DNA from 2 places in the Streptomyces sp. NPDC051173 genome. Region 1 is predicted to be linked to the other one. Evidence: riboswitches for the same ligand, from Rfam matches in the RefSeq annotation. Region 1 holds a riboswitch; the other holds the start of a gene.
What was found. Region 1 has a riboswitch for cobalamin ahead of metE (5-methyltetrahydropteroyltriglutamate--homocysteine S-methyltransferase). Riboswitches for the same ligand answer to the same signal wherever they lie in the genome.

Region 1 (7,750 bases):
TGACGTTCAAGGGTGGCCGCAAGGTTGTCTATCGGCCCGGACCGACCGAAGAGGGCATCTACATCACCAATCCGATAGAGGTCGCCCAGTACTCGGCCTTGTACGATCACATTTGGCGGGAGGCCCTACCCCAACATGAGTCAATTGCCCTGATTCGCAAAACACTTGAGGAGAAATATCCGTGCGTACCATCCGGCCTGACCTGTCCATAGCCGTGTGGCGCAAGAGCAGCCGCAGCCTCACCGAGAACAACTGCGTCGAAGTCGCCGACCGCCAATTCCCCGGCACCGTCCCGATACGCGACAGCAAGAACCCCGACGGCCCCGCCATAACCCCGACCACCACCGCGTGGTCCACTTTCGTCACGGCCGTCGCCAACGGCGACCTCCCCGCCTGACCGAGCCGACCAGGCTCAGGGCCGCATGGCACGGCGCACGGCGCGCGGCGCGCGCCCGCATGGCCAGATCGGGCATATGCACGCCGCGGTTGACGCCCTACCTTGGCTCATTGGTTCCCGCGCACGCGCCGAGCGAGAGGTGAAGACGTGTACGCCTACCATCTGGTCTACGACATCCCCAGCACCCATCCCAAGGCGTTCCGGGTACTGGTCGCCTACAAGAACGTGTTCGGATCCCGCTTCGGCGGCAAGCCGACTCCGCGCACGGTGCTGAACGGGGCCGGGCAGCTCGTCATCCCCGGAGGCTCCGTCACGGCGAACGACGTGATCACCGGAGGGCGGATCGAGTTCTTCGAAGAGACCGGGATCGATCTCAGGCAAGCAGTTGTGCGCCAGCAGATGAAGTGTGTCGGGGACGCGTGGTACCGCGTCCTGGATCAGCAGTACGGCGCGTACTGCGTCTACCAGCGCGTGCAGGACGCGGAGTTCGTCGAGAGCGCCTGTAACAGGAACATCCAGGGGCAGGTTCCGCAGGACGAGGAACTCCACCTCACGCAGGTCTACGACGCCTCCGGCGTGAGCAAGCTCTTCGGCCCCATCCCGCTGGCCGACCTCACCAGTGGCTGGCGTGGCGCCCAGTACAACCAGCTCGACGCCAAGAACAAGGAGCTGGCCAGGAAGAAATCGCAGGACTCGGGAAGCTGGTACGTGACGGCAGTCCAGCAGTTGGAGACCGCCCCTTAGCTCCACCGAGAGCGCCCGGCGCACAGCGCGCCCCGCCGGACCCCGCCGCTCTCCCTCAAGAGCGGCGGGGAGTCACACACCGGCATACCTACACGCGGAGCCGCGCCGCCGCCACCTCCTCGTACCGCCGCCGCTCCTCCGGCGATTCCGGGCAGAGCCCCGGAACCACCCGCGGCGCGCCGTCCGCGTCGATCGCCACGAACGTCAGCCGGGCGGTGGCCACTTGGGCCGTGGGGCCGGAGGAGTTCCAGCGTTCGGCCGTGACGTCCACGCCCACGGCCATGGACGTGCGGCCCGCCCACTCCACGCGTGCCCGTACGGAGAGCAGGTCCCCGGCGCGTACCGGGGCGAGGAAGGACATGCCGTCCACGGAGACGGTGACGGCGGGGCAGCCCGCGTGGCGGCCCGCCGCGGCGGCCGCGGCGTCGTCGACCAGGCGCATGACGGCGCCGCCGTGCACCGTGCCGTACAGATTGGTGTCGTGCTCGCTCATGATGTGGGCGAGGGTGACGGACGAGTCGGCCGGGGCCTTGGCGATGGGTGGTGCTTCCACGGTGGCTCCTCAGCCCGAGTGCGGCGGCAGGGTCGCACGGATCTGTCGGGCCGCGGTGACCAGGTTCTCCAGGGCCGGTCCCGATTCCTCGGGTGCGCGGGTCTTGAGGCCGCAGTCGGGGTTCACCCACAGCCGTTCCGCCGGTACGGCCCGCAGCGCGTGTCGCAGGAGCGCGGAGACCTCCTCGACGGAGGGGACGCGCGGCGAGTGGATGTCGTACACCCCCGGGCCCGCCTCGCGCGGATAGCCCGCGGCCGCGAGTTCGTCCGCGACGGCCATCCGTGAGCGCGCCGCTTCGAGGCTGATGACGTCCGCGTCCAGGGCCTCGATCCCGGCGAGGATCTCGCCGAACTCGGCGTAGCACATGTGCGTGTGGATCTGGGTGTCGGCGCGGACGCCGCTCGTCGCGAGGCGGAACGCCTCGGTGGCCCAGTCGAGATAGCCGGGCCGGGCGGCGGCCCGCAGAGGCAGGAGTTCGCGCAGGGCGGGCTCGTCCACCTGGATCACGGCGGTGCCCGCCGCCTCCAGGTCGGCGACCTCGTCGCGCAGCGCGAGGGCCACCTGGCGGGCGGTCTCGGCGAGCGGCTGGTCGTCGCGGACGAAGGACCAGGACAGCATGGTGACGGGGCCGGTGAGCATGCCCTTCACGGGGCGCCGGGTCACCGACTGGGCGTAGCGGGTCCATTCGACGGTCATGGGCGCGGGGCGCGAGACGTCGCCGGCGAGGATCGGCGGCCGGACGTAGCGCGTGCCGTAGGACTGCACCCAGCCGTGCCGGGTGGCGAGGTAGCCGTTCAGCCGCTCGGCGAAGTGCTGGACCATGTCGTTGCGTTCGGGCTCGCCGTGCACCAGCACGTCGAGTCCGGCCTTCTCCTGGAAGGCGATCACCTCGCGGATCTCGGTGGCGATCCGCTCCCGGTACTCCTCGGTGGTCAGCTTCCCGGCGCGCAGGTCGGCCCGCGCGCGGCGGAGTTCCGCGGTCTGCGGGAAGGAGCCGATGGTGGTCGTGGGCAGCGGCGGGAGGTCCAGGCGGGCGCGCTGGGCGGCGGCCCGTTCCGCGTACGGCTGGGGGCGGCGGGTGTCCTCGGCGGTGACGGCCGCGCAGCGGTCCCGTACGGCCGCGTCGCGGGTCAGGGCGGAGCCCGCTCGGGCCATGAGGGCGGCGCGGTTGGCGGCGAGCTGGGGCGCCACCGCCTCGCGGCCCTCGCTCAGCGCCCGCGCGAGGGTGGCGACTTCGGCCGTCTTCTGGCGGGCGAAGGACAGCCAGCGGGCGATCTGCGGGTCGAGGTCGCGTTCGGCGGCGACGTCGAGCGGCACGTGCAGCAGGGAGCAGGACGGCGCGACGTCGAGCCGGTCCACCAGGCCGAGCAGGGTGGCCAGGGTGGAGAGGGCCCGCTCCAGGTCGGCGGCCCAGACGTTGCGGCCGTCGACGACGCCCGCGATCAGCCGCTTGCCGGGGAGGCCGCCGAGCGCGGCGAGGGCGTCGAGGTCGGCGGCCGCGGGGCCGGTGAAGTCCATCGCGAGGCCCTCGACCGGGGCCTGGGCGAGCACGGGCAGGGCGTCGCCGAGCCGGTCGAAGCAGGAGGCCACCAGCAGTTGGGGGCGGTCCGTGGCCGCGCCGAGCTCGCGGTAGGCGCGGGCGGTGGCGTTCAGTACGGAGCGGGGCCGGTCCTGCACGAGCGCGGGCTCGTCCAGCTGCACCCACTCCGCTCCGGCCGCCCGCAGGTCGGCGAGCAGCGAGGCGTAGACGGGCAGCAGCCGGTCCAGGAGGGTCAGCGGCTCGAAGTCCGCACCGGCCCCGGGCGCGGGCTTGGCCAGCAGCAGGAAGCTGACGGGGCCCAGCAGTACGGGCCGGGCCGTGAAGCCCGCCTCGCGCGCCTCACGGAATTCGCCGACCTGCTTGCGGGAGTCCGGCGTGAATTCCGCGTCGGGCCCCAATTCGGGGACGAGGTAGTGGTAGTTGGTGTCGAACCATTTCGTCATCTCCAGCGGTGGCGTGTCCGCCGTGCCGCGGGCCATGGCGAAATAGACGTCCAGCTCGGTCGTGGCCGCCGCCCGGTGCCGCTCGGGCACCGCGCCGACCGCCCAGGCGGTGTCCAGCACATGGTCGTAGAACGAGAAGTCACCCGTGGGCACCTCGGTGATGCCCGCCTCGCGCAGCTCCTCGCGGGCCGCCGCGCGCAGCGCGGCCGCGGTCCCCAGGAGTTGATCCGCGTCCAGGCGGCCGGCCCAATAGCCCTCGATGGCTTTCTTCAGCTCACGGCCCGGGCCTTGCCTCGGGTAGCCGTGCAGCGTGGGATTCACACGTGCGACATGCGTCTGCTTCACGGAACTCTCCTCCGGAGTTCGTGCGGTCCGTACCCCGTGCGGGCATACGGGCAGTGGCAGGTCTTCGGACTCGCGGGCACGCCCCGGTCCCTCGTCGAAGGGCCGGTCACCTACTGGCGGTCGCTTCCCGGACGGCGTCCAGTGCGTATGACCGCTTTCGTTCCCACTCACCGCTGCGGGGCAGTTCCGGATTCGCACCGGATTCCCTCTTGCGACGCTCCCGACTGGCGGACGGGGCGAACCAGCTGCACCGGCCAGCATAGTCATAGGAGTTGCCGCCCGGGCGTACTCTGTGATCATGGCCATTCGTACTGCCGTACGGCGCGTGGTGTCCCTCGTCCCCTCGCTCACCGAGGCCGTGGCCGTCACCGCGCCCGGCCTGCTCGTCGGTGCCACCGACTGGTGCGACCACCCCGCCGGGCTCGACGTCGTGCGGATCGGTGGCACCAAGAACCCCGACGTGGCCCGGATCGCCGCCCTCGCGCCCGACCTCGTCCTCGCCAACGAGGAGGAGAACCGCGCCCCCGACCTGGTCGCGCTGCGTGCGGCGGGCCTGCGGGTGCTGGTCACCGAAGTGCGCACCCTCGAGCAGGCGTTCGGGGAGCTGGAGCGGGTGCTGGTGGAGGGGTGCGGGCTGGAGCGGCCCGGGTGGCTGGCGGAGGCCGAGGACGCGTGGCGGGAGGTCCGGCCCGCGGGCCCGGCCGTACGGGCGGTGGTGCCGGTGTGGCGGCGGCCGTGGATGGTGCTGGGCCGGGACACCTTCGCGGGGGACGTCCTCGCCCGGCTCGGTGTCGCCCATGTGTACGCGGGGCACGCGGAGCGCTATCCCCGCGTGCCCCTCGGTGAGTTGACTTCATGCGGCGCCGAGCTGGCGGTCCTGCCGGACGAGCCGTACCGCTTCACCGCCGACGACGGCCCGGAGGCGTTCCCCGGGCTGCCGTGCGCGCTCGTCAGCGGGCGTCATCTCACGTGGTACGGGCCGTCGTTGACACGGGCGCCGAGGGTGCTGGGCGAGGCGCTGCGAGCAGCTTTCCGCTGACCAGGCCGCGCAGGGTGCACACGGCGGTGACCAGCCAGGCCGCGACGAGCAGCGCGTACAGCCCGTAGGCCAGGCCGTTGAAGGCGTGCAGACCGGTGTGGCGGGCGAGCGCGGCGGCGCCGGTGACGCAGGTGCCGATGGGGAAGGTGAAGGCCCACCAGGTCATCGCGAAGCCCATGCCGCGCCGGAAGGCCCGGACCACCATGGCGGTGGCCAGTGCCAGCCACAGCAGCGCGAAGCCCATCACGGGGGTGCCGTAGAGCACGCCGAAGGCGGTCATGGCCTGGGCGTAGGAGGTGGCGGCGGTGCCTTGCGCGGCGTCGGCGACGTTGTTGACGGCGGTGGTCGACTGCCCGAGCGGGCCGAGGACGAGGAAGAGGGCGGGGGTCAGCGCCAGGGGCAGCGCGCCGTGGTGGATCAGCCGGGCGAAGACCATCGGCAGGATGAGCAGCGTGGCCAGCAGGCTCATGCCGAACAGGGCGTAGCAGCCGAGCAGCATGGCCTCCTGCCACTGGCCGTGCGGCAGGTGCGGCACCAGCGCCGGGCCCGTCGCGGCGGACACCATCGGCGCGACGATCGGGAGCAGCCAGGCGGGCGAGGCGCCGTCCACCGCGATCCTGTGCCGGGTGACCATCAGGTACGGGATGCCCGCGGCCGCCGCGAGGCCGATCACCGTGCCCGCCGGCCAGAGGACGGCGTCGACGGCGACGGCCGCGTCCTTGCCGATGAGGTCCGAGCCCACGGCGAGCGTGACGCTGCCGACGGACAGCAGGGCCATGGCCAGGCAGCCGTAGAACGGCGCGACCATCGGGTCGGCGAGGTGGCGCCGGGCCTGGTCGGGGTGGCGCAGCCAGTGCGCGGCGCGGGCGGTCAGCAGGGTGAGCAGCCCGAGGGCGGCCAGCGCCCACACCACCTCGTACGCGCCGCGCAGCCCGGGCGCCCGCAGCGGGAGGGCGCTGCCGGCGCCCGCGACGATGGCGGTGCCCATCACGGCGGCGTACCAGTTCGGGCCGAGGTGGCGGACACCCGGCCGCGGGTCGTGACGCGTGAGAGGGGTGGGGCTGGGATGGACGAGCGTGGTCATGCCTCCACGATCACCCATTGCACTCCGTGCAACCAGAGGCCATCGGTCTATGAGGGCATAAGCTGGGTTTATGAGCGACGGGTTTACGAGCGGCGGGTTCACGAGCGATACGAGCAGCCCTCTCTCGCACCGGGTGCCCGATCTCGGGGCGCTGGAGCTCCTTCTCGCCGTGGCCCGGCTGGGCAGCCTGGGCCGGGCGGCGAAGGAACTGGGCATCACGCAGCCGGCCGCCAGCAGCCGGATCCGCAGCATGGAGCGACAGCTCGGCGTGGCCCTGGTCGAACGGTCGCCGCGCGGCTCGCGGCTCACCGACGCGGGAGCGCTCGTCACCGACTGGGCCGGGCGGGTCGTCGAGGCCGCCGAGGCGTTCGACGCGGGGACGCGGGCGCTGCGCGGGCGCCGGGACTCGCGGCTGCGGGTCGCCGCGAGCATGACCATCGCCGAGTACCTGCTGCCGGGCTGGCTCATCGCCCTGCACCGGCAGCTGCCCGGCACGGCCGTCTCGCTGCTCGCCGGGAACTCCGCCGCCGTCGCCGAGCGGCTGCGCGCCGGTGAGGCCGACCTCGGCTTCGTCGAGGGCCTCGACCTGCCGGCCGACCTCGACGGCGCGGTCGTCGGCCACGACCGGCTCGTCGTCGTGACCGCCCCCTCCCACCCGTGGGCCCGCCGCCGCGCTCCCCTGCCGCCCTCCGAACTCGCGGCCACCCCCCTGATCCTCCGCGAACGCGGCTCGGGGACGCGGCAGGTGCTGGACGCCGCGCTCGCTTCGCACGGAGGTCCCGCCGTCCCCTTGCTCGAACTGTCCTCGACGACGGCGGTGAAGGCGGCGGTCGTGAGCGGCGCGGGCCCTTCCGTCCTGAGCGAGCTCGCGGTCGGTGAGGAGCTCGCGTCCCGGCGGCTCGTGGAGGTGCCGGTGGGGGTGGTGCGTCTGCGGCGTGATCTGCGGGCGGTGTGGCCGGTGGGGCATTTGCCGGCGGGGCCGGCGCGGGAGCTTCTGTCTTTGACGCGGAGTTGAGACGGCGGGTGGGCGTCGGGTGAGTGCGGCGCCGTTGCCGCCTGCGGCGCTTTGTTCCCCTGCCCCGCCCCTTCCCGAAACTGGGGCTCCGCCCCAGACCCCGCAACACGGCTACGCCGCGTTGTCCTCAAACGCCGGACAGGCTGGATGGTACGGGCCACGCGGTCCGCATGGCGCACACGCCCCGTCCGGGTGACCCCGCGCATGGGAAGGCCCCCGCAGGGCATGATCGCGGCGCCCAACTTCCCTATTCGAAGGGTCGGTTCATGCGTCGTATCGCCACCGTCGTCCTCGGGGTCGCCGCCTTCTTCGGCATTCTCACCGTGCCTGCCAGTGCCCATGAGGGCAGCAACTTCACGCTGGTGACGCTGGGGAAGGTGAACGCCAACGCGGCCAGCGCGGACCAGTGGCACTCGCCCGCCCCGCCCGGGAAGAACGGCCTCATCGCACTGTGAACGCAACGGCAGGGGCCGGTCGTCCAAGTGGACGACCGGCCCCTGCCGTTGAGCTGAGGATCTACTTCGCCGGTACCGGCGCCAGCTTGTCCTCCATGCCCGGGTGGGCGTCGAGCCAGCTGCGGGCCGACGCCT
Region 2 (7,750 bases), on a different contig from region 1:
AGAGATGCATCACGGACAGCAGCTGCGGGGCGGCCTCCACGACCTCGGCGGCGATCGTCGCGTCCGTGCCCGCGGGCACCGGGTGGGCGAGCGACCACGCGTCGAAGAGGGCGACCCAGCCGCGCAGCACGGCGCCGTCGTCACGGTCCCACGCCTGGAGGCGCCAGCCCGGGCGCGCGGTGTCGCCGTGCAGCTCGATGAGCCCGGCGAGGCGGGCGCGGTCCCAGTCGGCGCGCACCTGGTGGGCCGTCAGCCGCAGGGCGTCGGCGGCCCGCTCGGCCGCCGTCTCCGCGAGGCCACCGGCCGTGGCCGGGCGCAGGGTCGTGCCGCGGCCGCGCTCGTCGGCCGCCCAGCGGGCCACGCGGACCGCGCCGGTGAGACCGCCTCTGGCCTGCCGGGCGAGTTCCGCCGGTGCCGGAGTGCCCGCGGGCGGGCGGGGCGCCGGGCGGGAGCCTCGGTTCGCCACGGCCCGGCGGGCAGCGGCGATCGGCTGTCGGGGAACCAGTCTGAGCCGGGAGTCGCGCGGAGTACGGGACGTCACAGGAGCAGTCTTGCCGTTGACGCTCCGAAAACCCAATCGGAATCAACTGTCCACCTTCGGACCAGCGCCGCAAGACGTTCGGAAAGGGCCGGTAACGGCCGGTGGAACCGCTCACATCAGGGGCGTGAGGAAGCGGCGGAGAGCCTCTTCGTAAGCCGCTGGATTGGCGTTCCACATGGCGGCGTGGGGGGCGTGCCGGACGGCGCGCAGGTGTATCAGTTCCGGCCGCCGCGCGACGAGTTCACGGGAGTGCGCCCAGGGCGCGAGGGTGTCGTCGGGGCCGTGCAGGAGCAGTACGGGAACGGTCAGCCGGGCGGGGTCGGCGGCGGCGAAGAGGGTGTCGGCGCCCAGCCCGGTCCGCCCCTCCGCGGCCCGGACCGCAAGCGGAAGCAGCGCGGCCGGGGTACTGCGGTAGGCGGCGCAGGCTCGGACGAGGGCCTGCCAGTCGAGGACCGGGGAGTCCATGACGACGCCCGCGACGCGCTGCGACAGCGCCGAGTCGAGCGCGGCGAGGAGCGCCATGGTGGCGCCCGTGGACCACCCGTGCAGGACGATCCGGCGGGCCCCGTAGCGCACGGCGTAGCGGATCGCGGCGTCGAGATCACGCCATTCCGCGGCGCCGAAATGGCTGATGCCTTCCGTTGGGCGGGGGGCGCCGGGATCACCGCGGTAGCCCAGGGCGAGTACGGGCAGCCGCAGCCGGCTGAGGAACGGCATGACGACCATGGGGTGCTCGCGGGTCGTGCCGAGGCCGTGCACCGCTATCACCCAGGTGGCGCGGTCGCCCGGCACGAACCAGGCGGGCAGCGGACCGAGTTCCCCCGGCACCTCCACGTCGGCGTGGTCGAGACCGAGGGCGTCGCGGGGGTTGCCCACGTACACCTGCGGTGTGAGCCGCACGCGGGCCCCGGGCTCCAGCACGCCGTGCGTCACGCGCTCCAGGCGGCGTACGACGCAGTCGGCGGGGTGCGGTTCGCCTGCGACGGGCCCTCCGACGACGGCGTGCACACCGGGCGCGCTGAGGCCGTACGTCCCCGGGCGCTGCGCCTCGACGCCGCGGGTCAGGGTGACGGTGTCGTTGCCGACGGAGTGGACGGTGAGCTCCGGGGAGTCCGGCAGTGGGGTTCCCGGCCGGGGTTTGAGCGCAGCGTCGGAGGCGTACCGTCCGGCCGCTATGGCGGCCGCTCCGGCACCTAGTACGGTCGTGGCGGCCAGGGCTGCCGCTCTCGCCGGGTGCACGTCTTCAGTGTGAGCGTGTGGTGAGGCTCTGGCCAGTCCGCTGCGCTTTGCCTGCGGGTCCTTGCCGGGTGCGGGTCCGTTGCCGCCTGCGGCGGGCCTTTTCCCCTACCCCGCCCCTTCCCGAAACCGGGGAGACCCCGGACCCCAGCGCCCTGCGGGCGCGTCCTCAAACTCCCCCAGCTACCGCTGGGAGGTGCCCCCAACGGGCTGATTTCAGCCCGTTGGGGGCACCTCCCAGCGGTAGCTGGGGGAGTTTGAGGACAACGCGCGAAGCGTGTTGCGGGGTCTGGGGCGCAGCCCCGGTTTCGGGAAGGGGCGGGGCTGGGGAAAAGCCCCCCGGTCACCCCCTCCGCTGCCCGTACCCCCGCAGTTTCCTCGTCGCCTCGTCCAGTTCGTCGAGAGTCAGCAGCGACGGTGTCCGGTCCGGTACCGCCGCCGACGTCAGCCACACGCGGCACATCCATTCCAGCTGAGCCGTGCGGTCGTAGGCCTGGTCGAGGGTCTCGCCGTGGGCGACCGTGCCGTGGTTCCGCAGGAGGCAGCCCGTGCGGCCTTCGAGGGCGCGCAGCATGTTGCGGGCGAGTTCGTCCGTGCCGTAGAGCGCGTAGTCGGCGACCCGTACCGGGCCGCCCAGCGCGCCCGCCATGTAGTGGACCAGAGGCAGCTCGTCGACCAGGCCCGCGGCCGCCGTGGCGTGGACGGCGTGGGTGTGGACGACGGCCGCCGCGTCGGTGGAGCGGTAGACGGCCAGGTGCATGGGGAGCTCGCTGGTGGGGGTCAGCTCGCCGAGGACCTGGCGGCCGTCGAGGTCGACGCCGACCGCGTCCTCCGGGCGGAGCCGGTCGTACGGGACGCCGCTGGGCGTGACAAGAACGACATCGCCGACCCTCGCGGAGACATTGCCTGAGGTGCCCACCACCAACCCGTCCGCCACGGTGCGGCGGGCGGTGGCCACGACCTCGGCCCAGGCCCGCCCGATGTCGCCGCTCGTGCCGCTGTTGTCACCCTGTGCTGTGTTCGATATCCGCATCGTCATCCGCCTCCGGTTCGCGCCACCACTCGGTCCAACCCAGTTCACCTTCCGTTCACCCAGGGTCTTTACGGTCACCGCTGTACTGACCATCGAGCTGATTGCCTGGGTGAATGGAACACATCACGCTTCTCATCGGGATCGTGATCGTCACGGCCTTGGTGTTCGACTTTACGAACGGCTTCCACGACACGGCCAACGCCATGGCCACCACCATCTCCACCGGGGCGCTCAAGCCCAAGGTCGCGGTGGCGATGTCGGCGGTTCTCAACCTCGTCGGCGCGTTCCTGTCCGTCGAGGTCGCCAAGACCATCTCCGGGGGCATCATCGACGAGAGCGCCGGGATCAGACCCGAAGTGATCTTCGCGGGACTGATCGGCGCGATCGTCTGGAACCTGCTGACGTGGCTGGCCGGTCTGCCCTCCAGCTCCTCGCACGCCCTCTTCGGCGGCCTGATCGGCGCGACCATCGTGTCCGTCGGTTTCAACGCGGTGAACGCCGACAAGGTCGTCATGAAGGTCCTCATCCCGGCCGTCGCGGCGCCCATCGTGGCGGGCATCGCCGCCACGGTCGCCACCCGGCTCACCTACCGGCTCGCCAAGGGCCGGGACGAGAAGGAGACCGCCAAGGGCTACCGCGCCGGGCAGATCGCCTCCGCCGCCCTCGTCTCCCTCGCCCACGGCACCAACGACGCGCAGAAGACGATGGGTGTCATCACCCTCGCGCTGGTCACCGGCGGCGTCGTCGCCCCGCACTCCGACCCGCCGCTGTGGGTCATCGTCTCCGCGGGCCTGGCCATCGCGCTCGGTACGTACCTGGGCGGCTGGCGCATCATCCGTACGCTCGGCAAGGGCCTCACCGACATCCAGCCGCCGCAGGGCTTCGCCGCCCAGACCGGCGCCGCGACCGTGATCCTCGCCTCCTCGCACATCGGCTTCGCCCTCTCCACCACCCAGGTCTGCTCCGGCGCGATCATGGGCTCCGGCCTCGGCCGCAAGGGCGGCGTGGTGCGCTGGTCGACCGCGGGCCGGATGGCGATCGCCTGGTGCCTGACGCTCCCGGCCGCGGGCATCGTCGCCGGTGGCGCGGCGTTCCTCGCCGACCAGGGCGACTGGGGCGTCACCACCGTCGCCGTGCTCGGCCTGCTGGTGTGCGGCGCGATCTACGCCGCTTCCCGCCGCAAGCCGGTCACCCACGACAGCGTCAACGAGGTCCAGGCGGAAGCGGCCGAGCCGGCCGGTGTGGTCACCGCCGCGCTCCAGGCCGTCGCCCCGCCGCCGGCCGGTCCCGTGACCGCCGCCCCGGTGGTCGCCGTCTCCCCCGAACCCGGGCGCACCCCCGCCGCCGCGGCGAGCTAAGGAATCCACACCATGCAGATCGACTGGGCAGCTCTTGGGCAGGTCTTCGGCGTCAGCCTCGTCGTGACCGTCGGATTGGTCGGCGTCTTCACACTGGGGATCGTCGGCACGTCGCGCTCCGCGGGCAGCGCGGCTCCGGGGGTCCTGGCGCGGTCCGGAGCGTACGCGTGCTTTGCGCTGTGCGCGGCGGCTGTGGGGTACGGGATCTTTTTGATCGTGGGGTAGGTGGGGGCCGGGGCTCAGCCCCGGATCCCTGACCCGCGGGTGGGTTGCCGCCTGCGGCGGGGCTTGTTCCCCAGCCCCGCCCTTCCCCGAACTGGGGCACGCGCCCCAGACCCCCGGCTGCGGGCCGGTCGGCGCCTGCGGCGGGCTTTGTTCCCCTACCCCGCCCCTTCCCGAAACTGGGGCGCTGCCCCAGACCCCGAACCTCGGGTCCGTTGCCTCCCCCCAGCTACCGCTGGGAGGTGCCCCCAACGGGCTGAATTTCGCGCACCCGGCGGAAAGAAAAGAACAGCGCGCCCGGCGGAAGAGGGAGGCGTGCCCGGTTGGAAGAACGGCGCACCGGCCGAAAAGAATGGCGCGCCCCGAGGGTCTACGCCCCCGCCGGCCTTCAACTTGCTCTCCGGCGGAGGGGGTGGGGCCGGAGGGTGAGGTTCTGGAACGCGGTGCGTCGTCACAGCACTCAATACGCCTCACGGCGCCACGCACCGCGTTCCAGGTCCTCAGCCCGGAGGCCACACCCCCGGTCCAGCCACAAACCCAGCCCGGCCGGCGATTGAGGCCACGCCCGAAGGACGAACCCGCCGGCAAAGCCCAGCTCACCCGCCCAACGGGAAAGTTGACGCCCGTTCACACCCCATGGTGGACTTCCGAGGCCAAACGGCGACAGCAGAGGAAGCCGGTGTGAGTCCGGCGCGGTCCCGCCACTGTCACCGGGGAGCGTTCCCCCAAGCACTACCGCCACGGCCGCGAGGCCGGAAGGCAGGGGGCGGCGTCGATCCGGGAGCCAGGAGACTCTGGTCGCCGGTCACGTCGAGCCAGGGCGCGGACCCTGAGTGAGGACACATCGCCATGCCCGGCCGCCGACCACCCCTTTCCCCTGGATCCAGGTACCACACGACGGCGGTCTGATCCGATGCGCGCCGATCACCTCGGTTTCGCGTGCGGTGCCGCGCTCGGCTTCCTCGGCGACCTCGCTCTCGGCGACCCCCGCCGCGGCCATCCCGTGGCCGCTTTCGGGCGTGCCGCGCAGGCCGTGGAGCAGCGGCTGTGGCGGGATCACCGCGGTCACGGCGCCCTGCACACGCTGCTGTGCGCGGGCGGCACCGTGGCCGCCGCCGGTGCGCTGGCCCGTGCCGTACGCCCCTCCCCCGCCGCCACGGTCGCCCTGACCGCCGCCACCACCTGGGCCGTGCTGGGCGGCACTTCGCTGGGCCGTGAGGCCCGCGCCGTCGGAGGCGCGCTCGCCGCGGGTGACCTGGAGGTCGCCCGGGAGCGGCTGCCCCATCTGTGCGGGCGCGACCCGGAGGCGCTGGACGGTCCGCAGATGGCCCGCGCCGTCGTGGAGTCCGTCGCCGAGAACACCTCCGACGCCGTCGTGGGCGCCCTCGTCTGGGGTGCGCTGGGCGGTGTCCCGGGGCTGGCCGGTTTCCGCGCCGTCAACACCCTGGATGCGATGGTGGGCCACAAGTCGCCCCGTTACCGGCGCTTCGGCTGGGCCGCGGCCCGGCTCGACGACGTCGTCGGCTGGCCCGGCGCCCGGCTCACCGCCACCCTCGCCGTGCTCGCCGGCCCCGACCCGCGGGGCGCCTGGCGGGTGGCCCGGCGCGACGCGTCCCGGCACCCGAGCCCCAACGCGGGCCCGGTGGAAGCCGCGTTCGCCGGGGCGCTCGGCGTACGCCTCGGCGGCACCCTCGCCTACAAGGGCCGCGTCGAGCACCGCCCGGTCCTGGGCGCGGAGAACCGCCCGGTGGAGACCGCCGACATCGAGCGCGCCGTGCGGCTCTCCCGGCGGGTGTCGCTGCTGGCGCTGGGCGTCGCGATCGGGGTGCGGGCCGCCGTCTCCCGGGGCCGTGCGGCGGGCAGTCTTTCCCCAGATCGCCTTACGAGGAGGAGCCGGTGACAGCGGACAAGGGCGGGTCCTCGGGCCCGCTGGGCGGGGGCCTGCTCGTGGCCGGGACGACCTCGGACGCGGGCAAGAGCGTGGTGACCGCCGGGATCTGCCGGTGGCTGGTCCGCAAGGGCGTCAAGGTCGCGCCGTTCAAGGCGCAGAACATGTCGCTCAACTCCTTCGTGACCCGCGAGGGCGCGGAGATAGGCCGCGCCCAGGCCATGCAGGCCGCTGCGGCCCGGGTCGAGCCGTCGGCCCTGATGAACCCCGTGCTGCTCAAGCCCGGCGGCGACCGCAGCAGTCAGGTGGTGCTGATGGGCAAGCCGGTGGGTGAGCTCAGCGCGCGCGGCTACCACTCCGGCCGCCAGGAGCAGCTGTTCGGCACGGTGACCGACTGCCTGGCCGAGCTGCGGCGCACCCATGACGCGGTGATCTGCGAGGGCGCGGGCAGCCCCGCCGAGATCAATCTGCGGCGCACGGACATCGTCAACATGGGCATAGCCCGTGCGGCGCGGCTGCCGGTCGTCGTGGTCGGTGACATCGACCGGGGCGGGGTGTTCGCGTCGTTCTTCGGTACGACGGCGCTGCTGTCCCGCGAGGACCAGGCGCACATAGCGGGCTATCTGGTCAACAAGTTCCGGGGGGACGTGACGCTGCTGGAGCCCGGCCTGGAGATGCTGCGCGGCCTGACCGGGCGGCCCACGGTCGGCGTGCTGCCGTTCGCCCACGGCCTCGGCATCGACGAGGAGGACGGCCTGCGGGTGTCGATGCGCGGCGCGGTGCGGGAGTCGGTGGTCGCCCCGCCGCACGGCGCCGACGTGCTGCGGGTCGCGGTGTGCGCGGTGCCGCTGATGTCGAACTTCACCGACGTCGACGCGCTCGCCGCCGAACCGGGCGTGGTCGTACGGTTCGTGGACCGCCCGGAGGAGCTCCTCGACGCGGACCTGGTCGTCGTGCCGGGCACCCGCGGCACCGTGCGGGCGCTCGCCTGGCTGCGCGAGCGCGGGCTGGCGGACGCGATCGCGCGGCGCGCGGCGGAGGGCCGGCCGGTGCTGGGCATCTGCGGCGGCTTCCAGCTGCTGGGCGAGCGCATCGAGGACGAGGTCGAGTCGAGGGCGGGCACGGTCGAGGGCCTGGGCCTGCTGCCGGTACGGGTGCGGTTCGCGGTGGAGAAGACGCTGGCCCGGCCGGCCGGCGAGGCACTCGGCGAGCGGGTGGAGGGCTACGAGATCCACCACGGTGTCGCCGAAGTGCTCGGCGGCGATGAGCCGTTCCTGGACGGCTGCCGGTCGGGGTCCGTATGGGGCACGCACTGGCACGGCTCGCTGGAGAGCGACGGCTTCCGGCGGGCGTTCCTGCGGAGAGTCGCCGAGGCGGCGGGCCGGTCGTTCGTACCGGCTCCGGACACGTCGTTCGCGGCGCTGCGCGAGGAGCAGCTGGACCGGCTCGGCGATCTCATAGAACAGCACGCG

Region 2: it holds a riboswitch for cobalamin, as region 1 does, so the genes downstream of both, AB0435_RS30980 (cobalamin biosynthesis protein) here and metE (5-methyltetrahydropteroyltriglutamate--homocysteine S-methyltransferase) in region 1, are expected to answer to the same signal.

Annotation. Positions count from the first base shown of each region.
Region 1 covers NZ_JBFBBD010000042.1:5,648-13,397, reverse strand. Annotated here, with positions in the region: gene AB0435_RS21645 (helix-turn-helix transcriptional regulator) at 1-212, shown strand, start outside; gene AB0435_RS21640 (DUF397 domain-containing protein) at 182-397, shown strand; gene AB0435_RS21635 (hypothetical protein) at 545-1,141, shown strand; gene AB0435_RS21630 (acyl-CoA thioesterase) at 1,230-1,634, opposite strand; gene metE (5-methyltetrahydropteroyltriglutamate--homocysteine S-methyltransferase) at 1,704-4,022, opposite strand; cobalamin riboswitch at 4,060-4,283, opposite strand; gene AB0435_RS21620 (helical backbone metal receptor) at 4,321-5,061, shown strand; gene AB0435_RS21615 (TDT family transporter) at 4,988-6,145, opposite strand; gene AB0435_RS21610 (LysR family transcriptional regulator) at 6,216-7,160, shown strand; gene AB0435_RS21605 (hypothetical protein) at 7,427-7,615, shown strand; gene AB0435_RS21600 (ABC transporter permease/substrate binding protein) at 7,677-7,750, opposite strand, start outside.
Region 2 covers NZ_JBFBBD010000097.1:7,114-14,863, reverse strand. Annotated here, with positions in the region: gene AB0435_RS31005 (hypothetical protein) at 1-541, opposite strand, end outside; gene AB0435_RS31000 (alpha/beta fold hydrolase) at 653-1,780, opposite strand; gene AB0435_RS30995 (class II aldolase/adducin family protein) at 2,121-2,810, opposite strand; gene AB0435_RS30990 (inorganic phosphate transporter) at 2,924-4,168, shown strand; gene AB0435_RS30985 (hypothetical protein) at 4,181-4,393, shown strand; cobalamin riboswitch at 5,059-5,185, shown strand; gene AB0435_RS30980 (cobalamin biosynthesis protein) at 5,304-6,290, shown strand; gene AB0435_RS30975 (cobyric acid synthase) at 6,320-7,750, shown strand, end outside.